DNA from 4 places in the Shewanella avicenniae genome. Region 2 is predicted to be linked to each of the others. Evidence: predicted binding sites of a transcription regulator. Region 2 holds the regulator's gene; each other region holds the start of a gene.
What was found. The regulator FliA, encoded in region 2, starts transcription of late flagellar genes. The targets are predictions, from matches to a motif close to CTAAAGNTNNNNNNNNNNNNGCCGATA.

Region 1: a site for FliA is predicted at 2,154-2,180, ahead of JYB87_RS08045 (VC2046/SO_2500 family protein). Genes of this name have one in related genera too.
Region 3: a site for FliA is predicted at 2,488-2,514, ahead of JYB87_RS09650 (flagellar protein MotY). Genes of this name have one in related genera too.
Region 4: a site for FliA is predicted at 2,793-2,819, ahead of JYB87_RS14300 (DUF5610 domain-containing protein). Genes of this name have one in related genera too.

The regions. Positions count from the first base shown of each region.
Region 1 is NZ_CP071503.1:1,807,556-1,812,993, forward strand. It holds gene rrtA (rhombosortase) at 1-10, opposite strand, end outside; gene queC (7-cyano-7-deazaguanine synthase QueC) at 7-729, opposite strand; gene queE (7-carboxy-7-deazaguanine synthase QueE) at 870-1,538, shown strand; tRNA gene JYB87_RS08030 (tRNA-Tyr) at 1,762-1,846, opposite strand; tRNA gene JYB87_RS08035 (tRNA-Tyr) at 1,880-1,964, opposite strand; tRNA gene JYB87_RS08040 (tRNA-Tyr) at 2,004-2,088, opposite strand; gene JYB87_RS08045 (VC2046/SO_2500 family protein) at 2,215-2,703, shown strand; gene JYB87_RS08050 (DUF406 family protein) at 2,778-3,068, shown strand; gene JYB87_RS08055 (putative bifunctional diguanylate cyclase/phosphodiesterase) at 3,188-5,377, shown strand; gene JYB87_RS08060 (YchJ family protein) at 5,422-5,438, opposite strand, start outside.
Region 2 is NZ_CP071503.1:2,984,179-2,989,616, reverse strand. It holds gene flhF (flagellar biosynthesis protein FlhF) at 1-862, shown strand, start outside; gene JYB87_RS13250 (MinD/ParA family protein) at 867-1,748, shown strand; gene JYB87_RS13245 (RNA polymerase sigma factor FliA) at 1,741-2,460, shown strand; gene cheY (chemotaxis response regulator CheY) at 2,506-2,889, shown strand; gene JYB87_RS13235 (protein phosphatase CheZ) at 2,903-3,646, shown strand; gene JYB87_RS13230 (chemotaxis protein CheA) at 3,662-5,438, shown strand, end outside.
Region 3 is NZ_CP071503.1:2,181,588-2,187,025, reverse strand. It holds gene JYB87_RS09665 (Glu/Leu/Phe/Val dehydrogenase dimerization domain-containing protein) at 1-1,027, opposite strand, end outside; gene JYB87_RS09660 (DUF4826 family protein) at 1,237-1,683, shown strand; gene rnt (ribonuclease T) at 1,750-2,406, opposite strand; gene JYB87_RS09650 (flagellar protein MotY) at 2,550-3,422, shown strand; gene JYB87_RS09645 (DUF2897 family protein) at 3,501-3,728, opposite strand; gene kdsB (3-deoxy-manno-octulosonate cytidylyltransferase) at 3,795-4,526, opposite strand; gene can (carbonate dehydratase) at 4,669-5,292, opposite strand; gene JYB87_RS09630 (M15 family metallopeptidase) at 5,420-5,438, opposite strand, start outside.
Region 4 is NZ_CP071503.1:3,217,420-3,222,857, forward strand. It holds gene ggt (gamma-glutamyltransferase) at 1-26, opposite strand, end outside; gene JYB87_RS14285 (hypothetical protein) at 300-707, shown strand; gene JYB87_RS14290 (glutathione S-transferase N-terminal domain-containing protein) at 729-1,322, opposite strand; gene JYB87_RS14295 (ferredoxin--NADP reductase) at 1,329-2,063, opposite strand; gene JYB87_RS14300 (DUF5610 domain-containing protein) at 2,157-2,759, opposite strand; gene JYB87_RS14305 (FMN-binding glutamate synthase family protein) at 2,914-4,404, shown strand; gene JYB87_RS14310 (hypothetical protein) at 4,511-4,726, shown strand; gene JYB87_RS14315 (hypothetical protein) at 4,744-5,010, opposite strand; gene JYB87_RS14320 (hypothetical protein) at 5,306-5,438, shown strand, end outside.

The sequences.
Region 1 (5,438 bases), 1.2 Mb from region 2:
TATAACTCATGCGCAAGTAAGTTTTTGCTGTAGCGATTGCTGCACCTGAGCTTGATTATCGAGATAATCCGCGAGCCCTTGATGGCGTAATTTGCAGGCTGGACATTCGCCACAGCCGTCGCCTTGAATACCGTTATAGCAGGTGAGGGTATGATGCCGGACTAATTCCAGTTGACCATAATGATCGGCCAGCGCCCAGGTTTCGGCTTTGTTGAGCCACATTAGCGGGGTTACTAACTTAAGCGGCCGTTCCATACCCAGTTCTAGCGCCTTATTTAGCGCAATCACAAAATCATTGCGGCAATCAGGGTAGCCAGAAAAATCGGTTTCACAGACGCCGGTAATCACAGCTTGAGCACCAATCTGATAGGCAAAAATGCCGGCCAGCGTGAGAAACAGAATATTGCGTCCAGGCACAAAGGTATTGGGCAGGCCGTTATCCATCAGTTCATTGGAGACGGGAATGTTATCGCGAGTGAGCGCCGAAATGGCCAATTCATTCAGCAGCCCCACATCCAACACTTTATGGCTGGTAACGCCTAATTTACTGGCGAGTGCTTTGGCCACATCAATCTCAGCTTTATGGCGTTGGCCATAGTCAAAGGTGATGGCGTGTACTTCGTCATACTGAGTCAAGGCTTGTACTAAGCAAGTGGTACTGTCTTGGCCGCCACTGAACACCACAATGGCGATACGTTTAGACTGGGGGGCATTGCTATTTGCTGTCATACTCAAATTGTTTTGTTCTGTTTGTTGCTTCAATGGGCGCTAGTTTAGCGTAAAAACACGCTAAACCCCATATCGCGCGGTAATTGCGTTTGTACGGAAAATCTTCTATAAAGTGCGCCGCAAATAAATGAGGTTAGTTAATGCAATATCCCGTTAATGAGATTTTCCAAACCATTCAAGGTGAAGGCCAATGGACCGGCGTGCCCGCAATCTTTGTCCGCTTGCAGGGGTGTCCAGTCGGCTGCCCTTGGTGTGATACGCGCCATACATGGGAATTGCAGCCAGAAAATGCCGTCGCGCAGCAGCTGATTTTCCAAACTGATGGCCAAATTGGCCGTTGGTCGAAGCTCACTGCCGCAGATATCATCGATGGGTTTAAGGCGCAGCAGTTTACTGCAAAGCATGTGGTCATCACCGGCGGTGAACCTTGTATGTATGATTTGCGGCCATTAACAAGTGAACTGCATGCACATGGCTTTAGTAGCCAAATTGAAACCAGTGGCACTTTTGAGGTGCAATGCGCCAACGAGACTTGGGTCACCGTGTCACCCAAAGTGAATATGCAGGGCAAACTGCCGGTACTGACGACGGCGTTGCAGCGTGCCAATGAAATTAAGCATCCTGTGGCCACAGAGCATCACATCGAAGAGTTGGAGCAGTTGCTGGCGACAATCGACACTGAAGGCAAGACCATCTGCCTGCAACCGATCAGTCAAAAAGCGCGCGCAACTGAATTAGCGATGCGGGTCTGTATTGAGCGGAATTGGCGTTTGTCGGTGCAAACACACAAATATCTGCAGATTGATTAACCCATGCAGCGAGTTTCGTGAGCGGCTATTAAGCGACATTGACCTGAGTAAATGTCGCTTTTTTGTGGGCAACGCTGATAGTTCTGGGGTAAAACCCGTTTGTGGGATGCTCAAGATGATACGTATTAGACTCAGGTAAACGAGCGATAATGCGTTTAGCAGTTGTGGAATTATCGGTTGTGTTGGGAGTTTTGAATCAAGGAAAGATAAAGCAGGAAGAAAATGGTGGAGGGAGAAGGATTCGAACCTTCGAAGGCGGAGCCGTCAGATTTACAGTCTGATCCCTTTGGCCACTCGGGAACCCCTCCATCAGGGAATGCGAATGAAATGAAGTTGAATAATGGTGGAGGGAGAAGGATTCGAACCTTCGAAGGCGGAGCCGTCAGATTTACAGTCTGATCCCTTTGGCCACTCGGGAACCCCTCCAGTGCTTATTCAAAACACATCACTACAAGCCGTGCAAAATGGTGGAGGGAGAAGGATTCGAACCTTCGAAGGCGGAGCCGTCAGATTTACAGTCTGATCCCTTTGGCCACTCGGGAACCCCTCCTCATTTAGCGGCGGCAATAGTAGACATAAACAGATTTCATGTAAAGCCCGAATTTTAAAAATGCGCTAAAGTTCTTGTTCAACTGGTCGATTAAATAACAACAGATTGTTTTATTGATGTTTTTTTATGCAGCCAGCGTCAATTGTCGTTAACGAGCTAACTATTGCCCCAGCCTTACGCAGTGCTGTGGAACAAAACCAGCGTGGTGACTTTGGGTTACTGCTGGCGATGTTGTCGCAAGATGCGCGGGACTGGCCGCAATTTCATCTACAAGATGGTATTGCGCTGCAAGAAAAGCTCGCTAAGCAGTTCGAATTACCCCCTGCAGAACGGCTCATCGACAACGTGGCTGAGAACGCTGAAGTGGTTGATAACAGCCAATACTTCCTTAATGAGGGCGCAACGGCGTTCCGCTTGCAGCAGTGTTTACGGCCAGAAGCCTTAGTGATCCGTGGTCAACATCCCTTAAGCGACAGTGAAGTGTTGGAAAACCTTGATCCACAAACTCGCCAACATCTTTCTGGAACTACATCCGTTAAGTTACCTGAGATCCCTGATTTTGCTGATCAATTAGCCGAGCAGCGTCTCTGGCTATCGCAACATCAAGCAGCGTGAATTACACCACAGTCTGGCACTGTGAATGCTGTATATAATGACGCGGTTAACCACAAATCCACCGGAATAAGATCATGAAAAGTATCAAAGATGCACAGAGTAGCTTGGTCAATGACACCTGCGCTGAGTGTGGCAGTTATGTTGATATTGGTGCGGTGATTGAAGAAAACGACACCTTGTTGAAAGTGGATTTTGTCGGTGAGTCGGCGACGCAACAAGCCCAAGCGCTGGGTGAACAGGCCTGCACACGTTTTGAAGATGCTCAGTATCAAGTGGTCACGACCGCAGAGGGGGCACAACTACTGGTCACCTTTGGCTGTAGTGCCGAGAAGATGATTTTTCAATTACAGAACAGTTTGCCGTAAACGACGTTGTAGTTAAGTGTAAATAAATATTATAGATATTGCTCGGAATAGCACGTCTGTGTACCCTTCAAAAGCACCCGTATATTAGGCGTCGTAGATATTTAAAATAGGTGATTGGTTTGGGAATTAGCGTTAATCGTGGGGAGTATAGACGGTTACTGGAGTCGCTAACGAATTCCGAGGCCAAACAGAAAGGAAATTTTGTTGCCACTGCAGATCTTGCTTGCCGTTTATTGAGTGAACATCTCAATGTCGAACGTGTTAGCGTGTTGTCGTGGTCGAAAGATCAAAATATCCAATTTGAAGTGGCACGGGTTGGTAGCCAACCTGACGTCTGTCGTCCGCAGCATTTGGTGGATGTTGGCAATTACGTTGCTGAATTGCATCAGCATTTGCATATTGATGCTGCCGATGCGGTGGTCGATTTCCGCTTAAGTGAATTACGTGACCACTATCTGCTGCCAAATAACATCGGCAGCTTGCTCGACATTGCCATTCGTATTAATGGACACATTGAAGGGGTAGTGTGCCTTGAACGATTAGGTGATGTTGCCGCTTGGGGGGAAGCCGATATCAGTTTTGCTTCTCATGTAGCAGATCAACTAGCGCTCACACTCGCCACCAGCAATGCTTATTATCAAGACGAGATGCTGAGTCTGTTTCAATCCGCAATTGAAAAATCTCGTCAGATCACCTTGCTGGTCAATCTCAATAAGCAAACCGTTGAATATGTAAACGGCGCCCATGAAATCATCACCGGCATCCCACGTGATAGAATTGAAGGTCGGAGCCTTGCTGAGTTAGCGTATTTCAAGCAACATCCAGAAGACGCTCAGCAAGTATTAGCGGAACTGCTGCAGGGCAATGTTGTACGGCAGATTTTTTCACTTACCAATAGCCGTGATGAAAAGATTTGGGTGAAGTTTTTTGCTAGCCATTTTGTCTCGCCAATGGGCAAACAATACGCGCTAGTATCGGCAGAAGATTACACCGAAACTAAGCAAAACCAGCAAGAACTTGAGTTCTACGCTTGGCATTGCAGTCTTACTGGTCTTTACAATCGCACCTATTTTAAACGCCAACTTGACCGGATGACTGATGGCAAACTGGTGTTGCTCAATCTGGTCGGTTTTAAACGATATAACGATACTTATGGCCATGAGCGTGGCGATCAGTTGTTGGTTGAAATTGCCCGTCGTTTGAAGCACTTTACCGATGCTCGCTTTAAGCCACCTTGTATGGCTGCGAGAATTGGCAGTGATGAGTTTGCCTTATTACTCGATAGTGATTCAGGCCAAGACCTTGATATTCATATCAATAAGCTTTATCAGCAGTTGTCTCATCCGGTCGCTTTTGGTAGCGAATCTGTGGATGTGCGCCCTGCGATAGCCATTGTAGATATTGGTGCTGTGACGGCAATTGCATCGCCGTTAACCTGTGCAGATATTGCATTGCAACATGCCAAAAAGAAGCAGGGGATGCCGATTAGAAGTTTTACTTCGGATCTGCTGGAAGCTTTTAAAGACGACTCAGAGATTGAGCGTGACCTTATTCACGCAATTCGTAAAAAGCAGTTTGAGCTTTATTATCAGCCACTTAAAGACCTACAAACTCAACGATATATCGGCGCAGAAGCATTAATTCGTTGGCATCATCCCAAACGGGGTGTGCTTTATCCCGGTACATTCATTGAGATTGCCGAGCAGAAAGGGCTGATTAATGCCATTGGATCTTGGGTATTAGAAGCCGCCTGCAAACAACTCTATCTGTGGCAGCACCATGACATCAGTCTGACGATGCATGTGAACGTATCGGCACGGCAATTTTTCGGCGGTAACCTGTATGAACAGGTGTGGGATTTGTTGACGCGCTATCCGATAAAACATCGCACCTTGATTTTAGAGATTACCGAAACCGAGTTGATGGAAGATATTCGTTATGCCACCAATCTTTGTCAGGAATTAGCGGAGTTGGGCGTGGGACTGGCCATCGACGATTTTGGTACTGGCTATAGCTCAATGCGCTATCTGAAGCAGTTCCCCATCAGTAAATTGAAAATTGATCGCTCATTTATCTCTGATCTGACCATTAGTCATCAAAGTCGAGAGATTGTCAGCGCAATCATTGCGATGGCAAAAGCGTTGAATATATCGCTGACGGCGGAAGGGGTTGAAGATCAGGAACAAGAGATGTTTTTGACGGAAAACTTGTGCCATCAGGCGCAAGGCTTCCTTTATAGTCCAGCATTAAGAGAAGCGGATTTTTCTCACTTTATTGATTTGCAATCCAGCAGTTCAATCGTGCATTAAGCGTTTAACCTGTTCAAGAAAGCAAAACGCTAAGTCCTTTAGGCTTAGCGTTTCAAACAAC
Region 2 (5,438 bases):
CTCGCTGATGAAAGATCATAAAAATCGTACTGATCCGGTCGGGGCGATGCTTGAGCGTAAACTGCTGGAAGCTGAATTTTCACCCGCGGTATCAGCTAAGCTCGCTGCGTTGAGTGAACACTACACACCTGCAGAGCTGGTGCGAGCCTTACCACAAGCGTTAGCTAATTTGTTGGATAACAAAGGTGACGATATTGTTCGTCAGGGTGGCATTGTCGCATTGGTAGGACCAACTGGCGTTGGTAAAACGACCTCACTGGCCAAAATTGCAGCTCGGTTTGTGGCGCATCACGGCCCAGATTCCGTGGTTTTGATCACCACCGACCATTATCGCATTGGAGCCTTTGAGCAATTGGCAACTTATGGCAAGATAATGGGATGTCCAGTAAAACAAGCTAATGATCTTAAAGAGTTGGAGCAAATTGTCTATCAATTCCGCAATCGCAAATTAGTCTTGATCGATACCGCTGGAATGGGACAACGAGATATGCGATTGTGCGAACAATTGGATAACTTGGCAGCCAACAGTCGCTTGCCTATCAGAAGTTATTTGGTGCTGTCGGCAACTGGCCAACGTCGCGTATTAGAAGAAGCGGTGGCGCATTTTCAACGGATCCCGTTAGCAGGCGCAATTTTGACTAAACTCGATGAGTCAGTTTCTTTAGGTGCCGCATTGAGTGTATTGATTCAAAGTGGTTTATCATTGAGTTACATCACTGATGGACAACGCGTGCCAGAAGATATGCAGGTAGCTGATACGCTGGCATTAGCGAAACAAGCCTTAGCCTTGTTGAATAAGTCAGAGACACAAGTATTTCACCCTAGAGCCAGGTCACCAGAGATGACCTATGCATTTGAGTAGAGTTATGACCCGGGACCAAGCGAGCGGTTTACGAAAAATGAATCAGGAATATAACGACAAAGTGAAAGTGATAGCCGTTACTGGTGGCAAAGGCGGGGTTGGTAAAACGAGCGTCTCCATCAATACCGCTGTTGCATTAGCAGAGAAAGGGAAGCGTGTAGTCGTACTGGACGCTGACCTCGGGTTGGCCAACGTTGACGTCATGCTGGGCTTACGTGCGGAGCGTAACTTGTCACACGTGTTGTCAGGCGAAGCTGAGTTAGACGACATCATTCTGCGTGGGCCTAAAGGCATCGGGATTATCCCCGCAACTTCAGGTACGCAAGCAATGGTAGAACTCAGTCCAGCACAACATGCTGGGTTGATTCGCGCCTTCAGCGAAATGAAAACCCAATTTGATATCCTCATCGTGGACACCGCCGCCGGTATCTCTGACATGGTGCTGAGTTTTTCTCGTGCCTCACAAGATGTATTGGTGGTTGTCTGTGATGAACCTACCTCGATTACCGACGCCTACGCGCTTATCAAAATTCTCAGTCGTGAGCATGGTGTGTTCCGCTTCAAAATTGTGGCTAATATGGTCCGCAGTTTACGTGAAGGCATGGAATTATTTGCTAAGCTCAGTAAAGTAACCGACCGATTTTTAGATGTCGCGCTAGAATTAGTAGCAACAATTCCTTTCGATGAAAACTTGCGAAAATCAGTACGTAAGCAAAAATTGATTGTAGAAGCGTTTCCTAAGTCGCCTGCCAGTATCGCCTATCATGGATTGGCGAACAAAGTGATCAGTTGGCCTATCCCACAACAACCGGGTGGTCATTTAGAGTTCTTTGTTGAACGACTGGTTAAGAAGCCTGAATACCAAGAGGAAGGTGCGAGTGAATAAAGTGGCAGCGTATGCTGGAGCAAACGATAAAACCCTTATCGTTGAACAGTATGCGCCACTTGTTAAACGCATCGCACACCATATGTTGGCGCGGTTACCCGCCTCAGTTCAGGTAGATGATTTAATTCAAGCCGGAATGATCGGTTTGTTGGAAGCTGCCGCCAAATACGATGGTGGCAAAGGTGCAAAATTTGAAACCTTTGCTGGTATCCGCATCCGTGGCGCGATGATTGACGAAATTCGTCGTGGTGATTGGGTGCCGCGTTCTGTTCATCGTAATCAACGTATGATTGCTCAAGTGATTGATGAGCTAGAGCAGGAATTCGGTCGAGATGCGCGAGATACTGAAATTGCAGCGCGTTTGAATATATCGTTGGATGAATATCATCACATACTTTCAGACGTATCTGCTGGTAAAATAATAGGAATTGAGGATCTTGGCGTATCTACCGATATACTTATATCGGAAGATATGGTCGAGAACGACACCTTTGATAGCTTGGCATCGAGTCAATTTCAATCAGCGCTGACCGAAGCAATCAAACAAATACCGGAAAGAGAAGCCTTGGTATTGTCGCTTTACTATGACGAGGCGCTTAACTTAAAAGAGATCGGCGCCGTTTTGGATGTTAGTGAATCAAGAGTCAGCCAAATTCATAGTCAGGCAATGCTTAGACTAAAAGCCAAGCTCAAACATTGGACTCAGATATAGAATTAATAGTGAGCCGTAGATAATTTCAGCTCAGCGGAGGAAACCTTGGACAAGAATATGAAGATTCTCATTGTTGACGACTTTTCAACGATGAGGCGCATCATCAAGAATTTGCTGCGGGATCTTGGGTTTAACAATACTCAAGAGGCCGATGATGGTTCAACAGCGTTGCCAATGCTGCAAAAAGGCGATTTTGACTTTGTAGTGACAGACTGGAACATGCCCGGCATGCAAGGTATTGATCTATTAAAAGCCATTCGTGCTGATGAAAATTTGAAGCACATCCCTGTGTTGATGGTGACCGCCGAAGCTAAGCGTGAGCAAATTATTGCAGCCGCACAAGCTGGGGTTAATGGTTACGTTGTTAAACCATTTACTGCTGCAACCCTAAAAGAGAAGCTCGATAAGATTTTTGAACGTCTCGGTTAATTGGGGTGATGCAATGAATGCTGAAACGTCCAAACTGATTACCCTTGAGCAGGCTCAGGAACTCGTTGCCCTGTTGCAAGCTGGTGAACAGGCTCAAGCTGATGAAATCGTACGCGATTTAGCGCAGCCTATTCAAAAAGAACTCTTTGATGAAGTAGGAAAACTCACTCGGCAGTTACATAACGCCTTGGTTGATTTTCAGGTCGACAGTCGCTTAATCGAATTAGCGAATAACGACATACCAGATGCCAAAGAACGGCTAACGTATGTCATCGATATGACCGAACAAGCAGCAAACAAAACCATGGATGCGGTTGAAGAATGTTTACCGCTTTCTGATGCGTTAACCAGCAACCTTTCTGCAGTTAAACCCAATTGGGAACGTCTTATGCGGCGTGATATTTCGCTCGCCGAATTTAAAGGTCTGTGCCATGACGTACAGCATTTTCTTGGCCAGTGTGATGCCGATGCGAATAGATTACGCCAACTTTTGAATGAAATTATGATGGCGCAGGATTTTCAGGATTTAACTGGGCAGATGATCCGTCGCGTGATTGATCTCGTGCGTGAAGTTGAAACCAGCCTAGTGTCATTACTCACTGTTTTTGGGGCGCAAACCGAAGAGCAGTTAGCAGAGACTACGTCAGCTAAGAGCAGTATCGAGGCCGAAGGCCCAATCTTAAATGCTGAGACCCGTGCAGATGTCGTTACCGGGCAAGACGAAGTCGATGACCTGTTATCCAGCTTAGGATTCTGATTAGGAGTCAATTTAATGGCCTTTGATGTTGATGAAGAGATTCTTCAGGACTTTTTGATAGAAGCTGGTGAAATTCTTGAGCTGCTTCAAGAGCAACTTGTTGCCTTGGAAAATAATCCTGAAGATACCGATTTACTCAATGCCATCTTTCGTGGCTTCCATACCGTAAAAGGTGGTGCTGGCTTTTTAGGTCTCGCGCCGATGGTGGATGTTTGTCACGAAGCGGAAAATACCTTCGATTTATTGCGGACTGGCAAGCGAGAGGTATCTGCGGCGCTGATGGATATCATCCTGCAGGCGCTTGATACCATCAATGTCATGTTTTCTCAGACGCAATCTGGCCAAGAGCAAGAGCCTGCGGATCCGGCATTATTAGCAAAATTAAAGTTGCTGAGTTCGGGGGCACCATTGCCTGCTGAAGGAGTTGCTGAGGTCGAGGAGACAGTTGAAGAAACCTTTATCGACCCAGACTCTACCGACGCGCTGTTTGACGAAATGGTGGATGTGGCAGCGACTGACATTGCGCCCGTCGCAGACGTTCCCTCATCAAGTGCGAGCTCAGATAGCATCGACGATATTGATGAAGCTGAGTTTGAGGCTTTACTCGATGCTCTACATGGCCAAGGTAAAGGTCCATCTGTCGCAGCTGCAGCAGTGGTTGAAACCAAACCTGCAGTGGTTGCCAGTGATTCTGATGATATTACCGATGATGAGTTTGAATCACTGCTTGACGAGCTGCATGGCAAGGGTAAGTTTGCCGCCAATGCTGAAGCCAAAACTGCTGAAATCATTAAAGCGCCGACGGTGGATGCAGATGAGATTAGCGAAGACGAATTTGAGAAACTACTAGACGAATTACACGGTAAAGGTTCTGCGCCTGGTACCGGTACTGCACCAACTGCAGCGCCTAAAGCTGCTGCGCCAGAAGCCCCGAAAGCGGCAGCTAAGCCTGTTGCTCCGAAAGCTGAACCAGCTAAACCTGCCGCATCCGTCGCACCTAAACCTACGGCCTCCGTTGCTGCTGTCGCCAAAGATGCGCCTGTCCCCGCAATGGCTCCCGCAAAGACACCTGCTGCAGCGGCTGGTAATAGTGTGCCTCAGGGCGAAACTACGGTGCGGGTAGATACCGCACGTCTCGACCAGATCATGAATATGGTGGGCGAGTTAGTTTTGGTGCGTAACCGCTTAGTGAGCCTTGGGATTACGCGTGAAGACGAAGAGATGTCCAAAGCGCTGGCGAACTTGGACTTAGTCACCTCTGATCTGCAAGGCGCGGTAATGAAAACCCGCATGCAGCCAATTAAGAAAGTGTTTGGCCGTTTCCCTCGAGTGGTACGTGACCTTGCCCGTAGCCTCAATAAAGATATTGATCTGCGTATGGTGGGTGAAGAAACCGACCTCGATAAGAACCTTGTTGAAGCCTTGGCTGACCCCTTGGTGCACTTGGTGCGTAACTCGGTAGACCATGGTATTGAAATGCCAGCTGTGCGTGAAGCTGCTGGTAAATCGCGTACAGGGGTGATTACGCTCTCTGCCAGCCAAGAAGGTGACCACATCCTGTTGAAGATTGAGGATGACGGTGCTGGTATGGATCCGGAAAAACTCAAACAGATTGCTATCGGTCGTGGTGTGTTAGACGAAGATACAGCAGCACGTATGTCTGACTCTGAAGCCTACAATCTGATTTTTGCACCGGGATTTTCTACCAAAACAGAGATTTCAGATATTTCGGGCCGTGGGGTAGGAATGGATGTGGTAAAAACCCGCATCACTCAACTCAACGGCACTGTGC
Region 3 (5,438 bases), 800 kb from region 2:
CGTTATTGATGATGGCTTTGGCCATTTCATCCGCCACTTCTGAAGTCGTACGATTTTGCGCATCGGCAACGCTGAAAATTTGAGTCAAGGTGTGATATATCTGTTCAACCTTGGCGATGGATTTGTCTTTATCGTAATGATTCTCAAAAGAAACATTGATGATGCCGCCAGCATTAATCACGTAATCTGGCGCATACAAAATCCCAGACTGCTTCAGTTGTTCCGCGTGATGCGCTTGAGCCAGCTGGTTATTTGCACAACCTGCAACAATGCCGGCCTTCAACTGTGGAATGGTGCTGTCATTCAAGGTCGCGCCCAGTGCACAAGGTGCATATACATCTACCTCTTGGCAATAGATCTCTTGTGGCGCAACGATCTGCGCGCCAAATTCATGCTGTGCACGGTCTAGCGATTGCTGATGGATATCTGTTACGAGCAGTTGCGCGCCTTCTTGATGTAGATAGCGGCAAAGGTAGTAACCCACATGCCCAACACCTTGAACAGCGATTTTAAGTCCTTCTAGACTATCAACACCCAACTTATGTTTAGCCGCGGCTTTAATGCCTAAATAGGTACCGAGTGCGGTAAATGGCGATGGGTCACCACTTTTGCCTTCCAGTCCTGCGACATAAGCGGTTTCACCACCAGCAATACTGATGTCGGCTGGCGTTGTGCCCACATCTTCAGCGGCATAATAGCGTCCACCTAAACTGTTCACAAAGCGACCAAAGGCTTTAAACAATGCCGTGCGGTCAGTGGTATTTTTAGGGTCGGCAATAATCACTGATTTGCCGCCACCCATTTCCAGCCCTGCGAGGGCATTCTTATAGGTCATCCCCTTAGATAGGCGCAATACATCATTCAATGCTTCTTCGTCAGAGTGGTAGTTCCACATACGACATCCGCCAAACGCAGGGCCGAGATTAGTGTTATGAATGGCGATGATCGCCTTTAGGCCACTGTGTTTATCATGACAAAATACCACCTGTTCATGTTCGTCGAAGGATATATGATTAAATACCGCCACAGAAAGTCTCCGTTTGTTGTTAAATTTTTCCCGGAATAGGGCTGTTGACTTGAGCTAATATGTGCGGAACGATAGCATCTAGTTTTGCCATCAACCAATCGCTGTACTGATTCAGTTGTCGCTAAAGCTGGAAATTTTGCTTTCCATTTTGCAACATCAGTAACCGTTGACCTGATTTCTATAACAACAATGACAAACAAGGAAGCCATATGACCGAAGCATCGGCCACGACAGAAGCGCCTGCATTTACCGAAGCCCAACTACAAGCGTGGGTTCGGGAACAATATCAAAAGGCAAATAAGTTCTTAGCTGAGAAGGGCATTATTCCCACTAAAGTGATCACGGCTGAAAGTCGTTATCTTGCTCCTTACGTTGCGGTGTGGAAGCTCGAAGCGAATCATCCAACAAAAGCAACTTACTGGGTTATTTCAGGTGATTTACCAACGGATGTGATCAACGTTAATGCCGCAAAAGATGCGCGTGATGTTATTCGCCATTTTTCATTGGCTTGGCAGTTAAAGGCCGAAAATTTGATTCAATCTGGTGCGGTAAAGGACGAAACCCAACGTCAGTTTGCCAATCTCTTAATCTCTCGTGCTCAGAGTTTGTTTCAGTTGCATGAGCAAGAAGCATTATGGCAGCTGCAACCTGCCTAAGTTCATCAACGAAAACACCCGCTTTAAGCGGGTGTTTTTATTTGCGGGCTAGTCAGTGCAGCAGAGTTAGTCTTCAATAGTCTCTTCTATATCAGCAACAACAGGCCAGCCACCGAGTACTTTCCACTTATTGACGATCAAGCAAAACAGTTCAGCTGTACGTTCAGTGTCATAGAGTGCTGAATGCGCTTCACGATTATCAAATGGAATGCCAGCGATAGCACATGCCTTGGCAAGTACGGTATGTCCTAACGCTAAGCCAGCGAGGGTAGCGGTATCAAACGTAGCAAATGGGTGAAAGGGCGAACGCTTTAGATGACAACGTTCAATCGCTTTACTGACAAAACCATGATCAAAGGCGGCGTTGTGCGCCACAATAATGGCGCGGTGGCAATCAAACTGCTTTAAGTTTTTCTTAACCGCTTTACAGATTTCTTTGAGCGCTTCTTCTTCGGAAACGGCACCGCGCAACGGATTGCTTGGGTCAATCCCATTGAACGCTAACGCCTCAGGCTCTAGGTTAGCGCCTTCAAACGGTTCAATATGAAAATGCAGAGTGCGATCAATTTGCAAGTTACCATCTTCATCCATCTTTAATAAGGTGGCGGCGATCTCTAATAGCGCATCGGTTTGAGCGTTGAATCCGGCGGTTTCGACATCAATAACAACAGGGTAGTAACCGCGAAAGCGATACTTTAATTGATTAGCTTCAGTGGGATTCATTCGCGACCTCTGGATTTTTTAACGGCGGCTATTATCCTAAATCCCATCACCAGTGTCATGTTTGATTGGTTACTTTTACAGCTAAAGAATCAATAAAACTGGCCGATAAAAGCTCGAATGAACATATTTTCTGGAGTTTTCGCATGTGGCGTCACGTGATATTGCTGTCTTTGCTCGTGCTTCCTTGGCATGCAAATGCTGAGTTACGTCACTATGTCGCGTCACTTGAGCAATCTCAATGGCGGATCAGTACCAGTTCGCCACTGCAATGTACGCTCGAACATGACATCCCTGCCTACGGCAAAGCGGTATTTACCAGTACCTCTGGTAAAGAGATGAATTTGCAGTTTACCTTAGACATGTGGCAAAAGCCTGACGCGGTAACCGATGCTAAATTACTCAGCAAAGCACCAGCATGGCGCCCAGGTGAAATGTCACGCACCTTGATGAACCTGCATTACAAGAGATATTTCAACGGAGAAGTGCCCAAAAAAACGGCCTGGGCGATGTTAAATGAATTAGAGCGGGGAATGGAACCTACCTTCTATTACCGCGATTGGAATGATAGCGTCAGTAACGTGGCGGTTGGCCTATCTGCGGTAAACTTCCAACAAGAATACGTTCAATTTCGCCAATGTATGGCGGGATTGTTGCCGTACGGATTTGATGATATTGCATTTACCGTGTTGAATTTTAAAGAGGGTACATCGGAGTTGACCAAGTATTCTCAGATGCAGCTTAAACGTGTTGAGGCCTATCTACAGTACGACAAAAATATCGAGCTAGTGCTAATAGATGGCTACGCTGACAGTTATGGCTCAAAAAATGTGAATAAGCGGGTATCAATCCAACGCGCAGAACAGCTAAAAGATATTTTGGTACAACAAGGTATACCGTCTGAGCGTATTCAAACCGCTGGTCATGGTGAAGACCGCCATGTAGCGTCGAACATTACGTCCGATCAACGTACGGTTAACCGGCGAGTGGTGATCCGTATGTCGAAAGATGTCGAGTAATCGCCGCCACTAAAATGAACAAAAGCCGCCAACTATGGCGGCTTTTGTGTTGCTAACGGCAATTAGTTAACTCGCTAATTAAAAGCCTTTTGGCTCTTCATCATCGTCATCATAACTTGACTGCGCTTTGCTGTTATTGGCCGCACTGTCGTTAGGCTTAACTTTGGCGTTTTGCTGTTCATCGTTTTTTTGCTTATCGCCAAACTGTGGCATTTTGAACTTTGCACTGTATTTCAGCACGGCCAAGTTACTGAAAATCACCCCAACCACTAACAAAATGATAAGTATCGCTTCCACGTTTGACATGTGCTTTCCTTAGTCCTTGTTGGGCAACGTTAATGACAGATCAAAATTATTCACAGCACAACTTTATTAATCCATTAAACGTTCGCAACGTGCAACGTCTTCAGGCGTGTCGACCTCGGTTGAGTTGAATTTGCTAAAGGCTAACTTAATCCGATGTCCATGCTCTAACGCGCGCAACTGTTCTAGCTTTTCAAGTTGCTCTAGGCGGCCCATTGGCAGTGCTGCGAACGTTTTAAGAAAGCGGCAAGTATAGGCGTAAACACCTAAGTGCTTATAAATCGGATATTCGCTGCAATCGCGACCAAAAGGAATTGGCGAACGAGAAAAATAAAGCGCAAACATGTCGTTATCAAATACTACTTTCACTTGGTTAGGATCGAGTGGGTCGTCATTCTCACCGAATTGGTACGCCAGTGTAGCCATCTCAAATTGATTCGGCGCTTGTTTAAACAGCGTAGCCAACTGCTCCAAGGAGTCTGGATCTGCTAAGGGTTGATCACCTTGTAAGTTGATGACCAGATCTTCATCAGCTAATCCCAAGTGGGCAATCGCTTGGTTAATGCGATCGGTACCAGAGGCGAGATCAGAGGTGGTCATCACCACGTTCCCGTTAAAGCCGGTCACGGCTGCTGCAATTCGATCATCATCGGTGGCAACGTAAATCTCATCAATGCCTTGCGCCAACTGAGCACGTTCGTAAACGCGCTGGATCATCGGTTTACCTTTGATCATTGCCAGAGGCTTTCCGGGAAAGCGAGATGAACCGTAGCGAGCAGGGATGATCAAGATAACTTTCATTGTGCGTTCCTAGTAAATCGAGAAATTTTTCGGCGCTATCTTACCATGCCCATTGGCTAAAACACGGGTGTGATAACGAAAAATTATCGACAACTATAAATAACAAAGGCCGGTAAACACCGGCCTTTAAAAACAAATTTACTTAGAGTGCTGCTTGCTGTTGGCGCCACAATTCGCCATCAACCGCAACATCAAGATCGGTTAATAAGCCGTTTTCGATGCTGTACAACCAACCATGAATCGCCAGTTCTTGACCACGTTCCCAAGCGTCTTGAACAATGGTGGTGCTGACCACGTTGGAAACTTGCTCGATAACGTTCAACTCACACATACGATCAAAACGCGCTTTTTCATCAAGTTGTTCGAGTTCTTCGCTATGAATGCGGTGAATGTCGCGTAGATGACCGAGCCAGTTGTCGATTAAGCCATGGCGACTGTTAGACAGCGCCGCTTTCACACCGCCACAACCATAGTGGCCGACCACCATAATGTGTTTCACCTTCAGCACATCGACAGCGTACTGCAATACCGAAAGGCAATTTAGATCTGTATGGATCACTAAGTTAGCGATGTTGCGGTGAACAAATACTTCGCCGGGCAATAAATCGATAATTTGGTTGGACGGAACGCGGCTATCAGAACAACCAATCCACAGGTATTCTGGATTTTGTTGTTTGGCTAACGTGCCAAAAAATTCTGGGTTTTCGCTGCGAATCCGTTCGGCCCAACGACGATTATTATCAAACAGTTGTTTTAGCAGTCTCATGTCCTTTAAGCCTTTACTACAGGGCGCGATTGCCCAATCTTTGGCGATGATACCAGACGCTGTTCTGTGTCTGGTACAACCTTTGCGGGGGGATGTGATCTATTAAGAGGCTAATTGCCTCTATTTATCAAGCATCTGTTGTGACA
Region 4 (5,438 bases), 230 kb from region 2:
ACAGAACCAATGAATACAGAACACATAATTGCGGGTAATAGGCGCATCAACACTCCATCACATTATTTTTAGCTGTGTTTCGCCAATACCGATGACCGGCATTGGGGGTGAAATCGCGGATTGATTACGAAAAAGTAGCACAGATGTGAAGATTTGTTGATAACTGCGGCTGTAATAAAACATTTCAAAATGAACTAGCTAGTGCATTTCCGCCTTTATTCATCCTAATTTAGCCAAGACGTATGTAGAAACTGCACTACACTTTATGAACTGTGTGGATGGAATAAGGAGTTGCTTAGATGGAACTAATCATTTTGTTGGCGGTATTACTGGTGTTGTATTTTGCATTTATGCAGATATTGGCTCCCAGCCCCAGAGTGAAAGCACAAAAATCGACTGCCAAAAGCCGTAATCCTTACCATGCTGTCAGTATTATGAGTGACAAGGAGTGTTGCAATGCTGCAGTGGAAATAGAAGGTAAACGTTTCTTATCAGCAGATGCTCCTATTTTACCACTCAAACAATGCTCTGCGGCCACTTGCCGTTGTCGCTATGAGCATTTTGAAGACCGCCGGGTTGTGGGTAGCGATCGTCGTTTAGACTACGGCATCACACATGATCTTTACGGCGCCTTTGGTGAAGTCAATCGTCGCGACCGGCCGCAAGGTCGCCGAGCAACGGATAAACACACCATCGAGCTGATATAACGTCATCGGCTAAGTGAATGATTAGCACGGTGACGTTTCAGCAAACAAACTCACCTGCGACAGCGGTCTTTGCCACAAGGCAATCGCTGGAGCAACATTACGCCAATTAAGTTCAGAACAGCGAAAATCAAGGTAATCGACAATACACTTCAACATGATATGCCGCACGTCAAAGGGCTCAGCGGTGATTCCGCTTTTGTCTAAATGTTGTAATGCGCGCAAAATCGCCTGCTCATGGCGCATTAACCATTGTTGTGAACCGCAATGCTCTTCGAATCGCCGAATTTCCATTCGCAATCCAAACGCTGCATCCATAACCCCTTTGAGCAATGAGAACTGTGTCGCCGCTTGCCATTCATTAGCTGCGAAAAACAACTTAGTACCGCCCTGCGATAACGTGGCGAGATACCGCAGAATCACTTCGCTGTCATAGATGGCAGCTCCGCCATCAATAATCAAACAAGGCACTTTGGCCAAAGGATTTGCTTCAAGTAACTCAGCGCCATCTTCAAACGGATCACAGAGTTGTTCATCGATATTGGTAAGATGTAAATAGCGCCATGCCACCCGCACAGCACGCGCATAGGGAGAGGCAACGGAATAAAGTAGCTTCATATCAGGTTACCAGTATTTTTCAGTGGTGATTTGCCCAGGGGCTCGACGCAAATTTTTGCTAAATCCACGCTCAGTTAATAAGTCATTACATTGTTTGATCATCTCGGGGTTACCGCACAGCATGATTTGACTCTGAGTCGGAGACAATGATAGCCCAACGCGCTTTTCCAATTCACCAGTTTCTAATGCCGTGGTAATTCGGCCCGGATAACTTGTCTCATCCGCCTGACGGCTGATGGCCGAAACAAAATGAAAATTTGGCCGTGCTGCGGCAATCTGAGCTATTTGCTCACGGTAGGCTAGATCTGAGACTTGCCTAACCCCATAAACCAAAACCACTTGGGTAAATCGCTGCCATACTTGTGAGCTTTGCAGTATCGAAATAAAAGGGCCAACGCCAGTGCCCGTTGCCAATAACCACAAGTGTTCTCCCTGTGCTGGCAATTCTGACAAAGTTAAAAACCCTGTAGCGCTAGTGGAGATATCGAGAGCATCGCCAACGTTCAGATGATGAAGGCGCGGAGACAATTGGCCATCAGCGACTTCCATCGCCAAAATCTCGCTAAAATCAGCCGTTGGGGAGTTCACCAACGAGTAGGCTCGCGCCAATCGACGATCTTCGCTGGGTAAACTTAGCTTAATAAACTGCCCCGCTTCGAACGGAATTTTTGCGGCCAATCGCAGACTAAAGAGCCGCTCATTCCAATCGATGCGTGCAATGACATTGGTGCTTTGCCACATAACAATTCCTCCCATCGAATACACTCTAGCTTATCCTGCGCTAGATAAAATAAAACCCCAACGATGTGGGGTTTTACGCGAGTTACGAATTTATTATTCAGTGATGTCTGTGGCAGTCTCGTCTGTGGGCTGCAATAAGTTTTGCTGAAACTTATCTAATCCTTGCTGCACGAAGTCATAGGTCGCGTTGACACCATCAGCAATGTCTCCATCCAACACATTGAGCTTATCGAGAATATCGCGCGCCTCGCCAAATCCTTTATCGATAGCGCCGCCAATAATCCCCATAAAGTTACTGAGTTGTTCTTCAAACGATAATTGCTGATTTTGCTGCTGATAAACGCTGAAAAACTGAGTCGCAAAATCGACAATTCGGCCGGCAGTAGCCTCTGGACTGTAATCAACATCACTATTCGCTATCGTTTGAATGGCATTATCGCCCAGTGCGGGCGCAAGCTCTTCATTTATTGCTTCTAGTGCGGTGCGGTATAGCAACGCTAACGGCTGATTACCGCTGCTTAACGCGACATCTTCTTGAGCGGCTAAGACAGCGCTGTTCATATAGTCGCGGCTTTGCGCCCGAATACTTTTGCTGCTGGCAACTTCAGACACCGCTTTGCCATGATTACCATCAACCGTTGCGGATTTGTCTTTCGCTACCTGCGACACTTGATAGCCATGATTCTGGACTTCCATAACCAACACTCCGTTGTGACGATACCTAATCTATATCGGCCATTATTTACACAAGTTTAGTCGCTGCTGAATAAATATCCCGTCAAATAATATGGTATACACTAACAATCAAAGCCGGTTGAACGACTAACGTCATAATTGTAAGGGAGAATTTATGGCTAACTCTGAATGGTTGTTGTGGCTGCTCGAACTGTTCTCAAGCCTTTTTTTAATTGTTATCGGCACTGTGGCCTTAATGTTGGTGTATATGTACTTGGTCGATCGCTTTCAGACCAAACAGGCGGTAAGGCACAACTATCCGATTATTGGTCGATTTCGCTATTTCTTCGAAAAACAGGGGGAGTTTTTTCGACAGTATTTCTTCGCCATGGATCGTGAAGAATTACCGTTCAATCGTGCAGAGCGAAGTTGGGTCTACCGCGCAGCGAAGAATGTCGACCGGACCATCGCTTTTGGTTCAACCCGCTCTCTAGAAGCCAACGGCTCAATCATCTTCTTAAACACGGCTTTTCCGGCAATTAGCGGTGAAAGCGTTGCAGCAACTCCAATGACGATTGGTGAACATTGTCGGCACCCCTATGTCACCGACAAGATTTGCCATATCTCAGCCATGAGTTTTGGCGCCTTGTCACGCCCGGCGATTACCGCATTATCACATGGTGCTGCGATGGCAGGTTGTTGGCTTAATACCGGTGAAGGTGGCCTTAGCCCTTATCATCTAAAAGGAGGCTGCGACATTGTGTTTCAGATTGGCACCGCAAAATACGGCGTTCGCAACGATAAAGGGCAGCTGGATTACAGCAAACTCAGACAGCTCGCTGAAAAGCCACAAATTAGAATGTTTGAAATCAAAATGAGCCAAGGTGCCAAGCCCGGTAAAGGCGGTATATTGCCAGGAATTAAAGTCACCGAAGAGATTGCCACGATTCGCGGGATACCTGTTGGACAAGACTCCATCAGCCCGAATGGCCATGTTGAATTTCAATCTGTCGGTGACATTCTCGATATGATCGATAACGTAAGAAGCGCCACAGGCAAGCCCACAGGGCTCAAATTCGTGTTAGGCGAACAACAATGGTTGGCAGATTTATTGGCGGAAGTTAATCAACGTGGCATAGCAGCGGCACCAGACTTTATCACCATTGATGGGGCAGAAGGCGGTACAGGCGCAGCACCACAACCGTTAATGGATTATGTAGGATTGCCACTCAAAGAAAGCCTGCCAATTGTGGTGGCGTTACTGAGACAACATGGATTAAAAAACCGAGTGCGAGTAATTGCCTCAGGCAAGCTGATTACTCCATCTCGCGTTGCCTGGGCGTTAGCCTTAGGCGCTGATTTTATTGCATCAGCTAGAGGCAACATGTTTGCCTTGGGGTGCATTCAGGCATTGCAATGTAATAAGGACACCTGCCCTACTGGCATCACCACCCACAACAAAAAATTACAACAAGGATTAGATCCTCGTGATAAATCTGTAAGAGTTGCCAATTACAATCGCATTCTGCATCACGACCTTGGGATGTTGGCGCATACTTGCGGCATTAACGATCCCCGAGAATTGTCACCGCGACATATTCGCATTGTGACGGAATCAGGTTTTAGCCAAGCGTTGGACGATAGTTACCGCCACTTGGAACGTTGATCTCGTGTCTGGCGCAAAATTTTAATAAGTTACATTGTGCGCCACATCACACAAATGATAGTATTCGTGGATAAGATCAAAGACTTTGATACTGAGAGGAACAAGGATGAAAACGACCTACATGAGCCTGTCGCCCAGCACAGACTTAGTTAAAGAGGCATCCTTCAGCTGCAAAAGTTGTAGCCGCATGATCGAAATCGAAGGTGAATTGCTGTGCTATCACGGTGGTAAAATCACCAGCCTCAAGCCATTAAATCCGGTCGATGGTTGTAAGAATCTGCTGTGTGATGGCTGGGAAAAAGAGCGTAGCTCTGAAGAATAACGGCATTGCCATCCGCATTACTGCGGATGGTGAGCCAGATTCGTTTTGTTAATTGACGCATACAGCGCATCGTAATTTATCCCACCCAATTGCTTCTCTGGCTTCATCGCCAACGTCAGCCCTCTCGTAGTAATAATCAACCCAGCGCGTAATTCGGTATGAAATTGTGCTAATTGCATTTCATCAATACCGCGTTTAATCAGCGTTGCAGATAGACTGCGCCAGTCGGTGGTAACCTGATGCTGAGTGCCTTCCAAGCTGACTAACAACGAAATATTTTCCATATATTCTCTCCAGGCTATTTTCATCATCTATCCCTAGATACTAGTCAGCACAAGCTGAATCATTACTGAATCTAGATCACGATCTTTAACTAACTTAGTTGCATAGTACCTGATAAAAAGCTAATGCGCTTCAATGTAATATCATCTTGCACTTTTTTTCCTTGTGATGAGATCCATGAGGTTATCGGCAACCTATTTCTTTGCTAATCTAATTCGCGCAGATAGCAAGGGACTGACGCGAAGAAGATAGGAACCGTTAAGATCTGTATAACTAAAGCGAGAACAAGGTCCCGTTATGCCGGATTCAAAAAATAATCGCCCGCCATTGCCGTTGGTACAGACGTGGGTGTGGATGATGGTTGAGTCGAACGTGCCAGAAATCAGAGAAAAAGGTAAAAATAATCTCATCGCTTGTTTCGGCAGTTTGG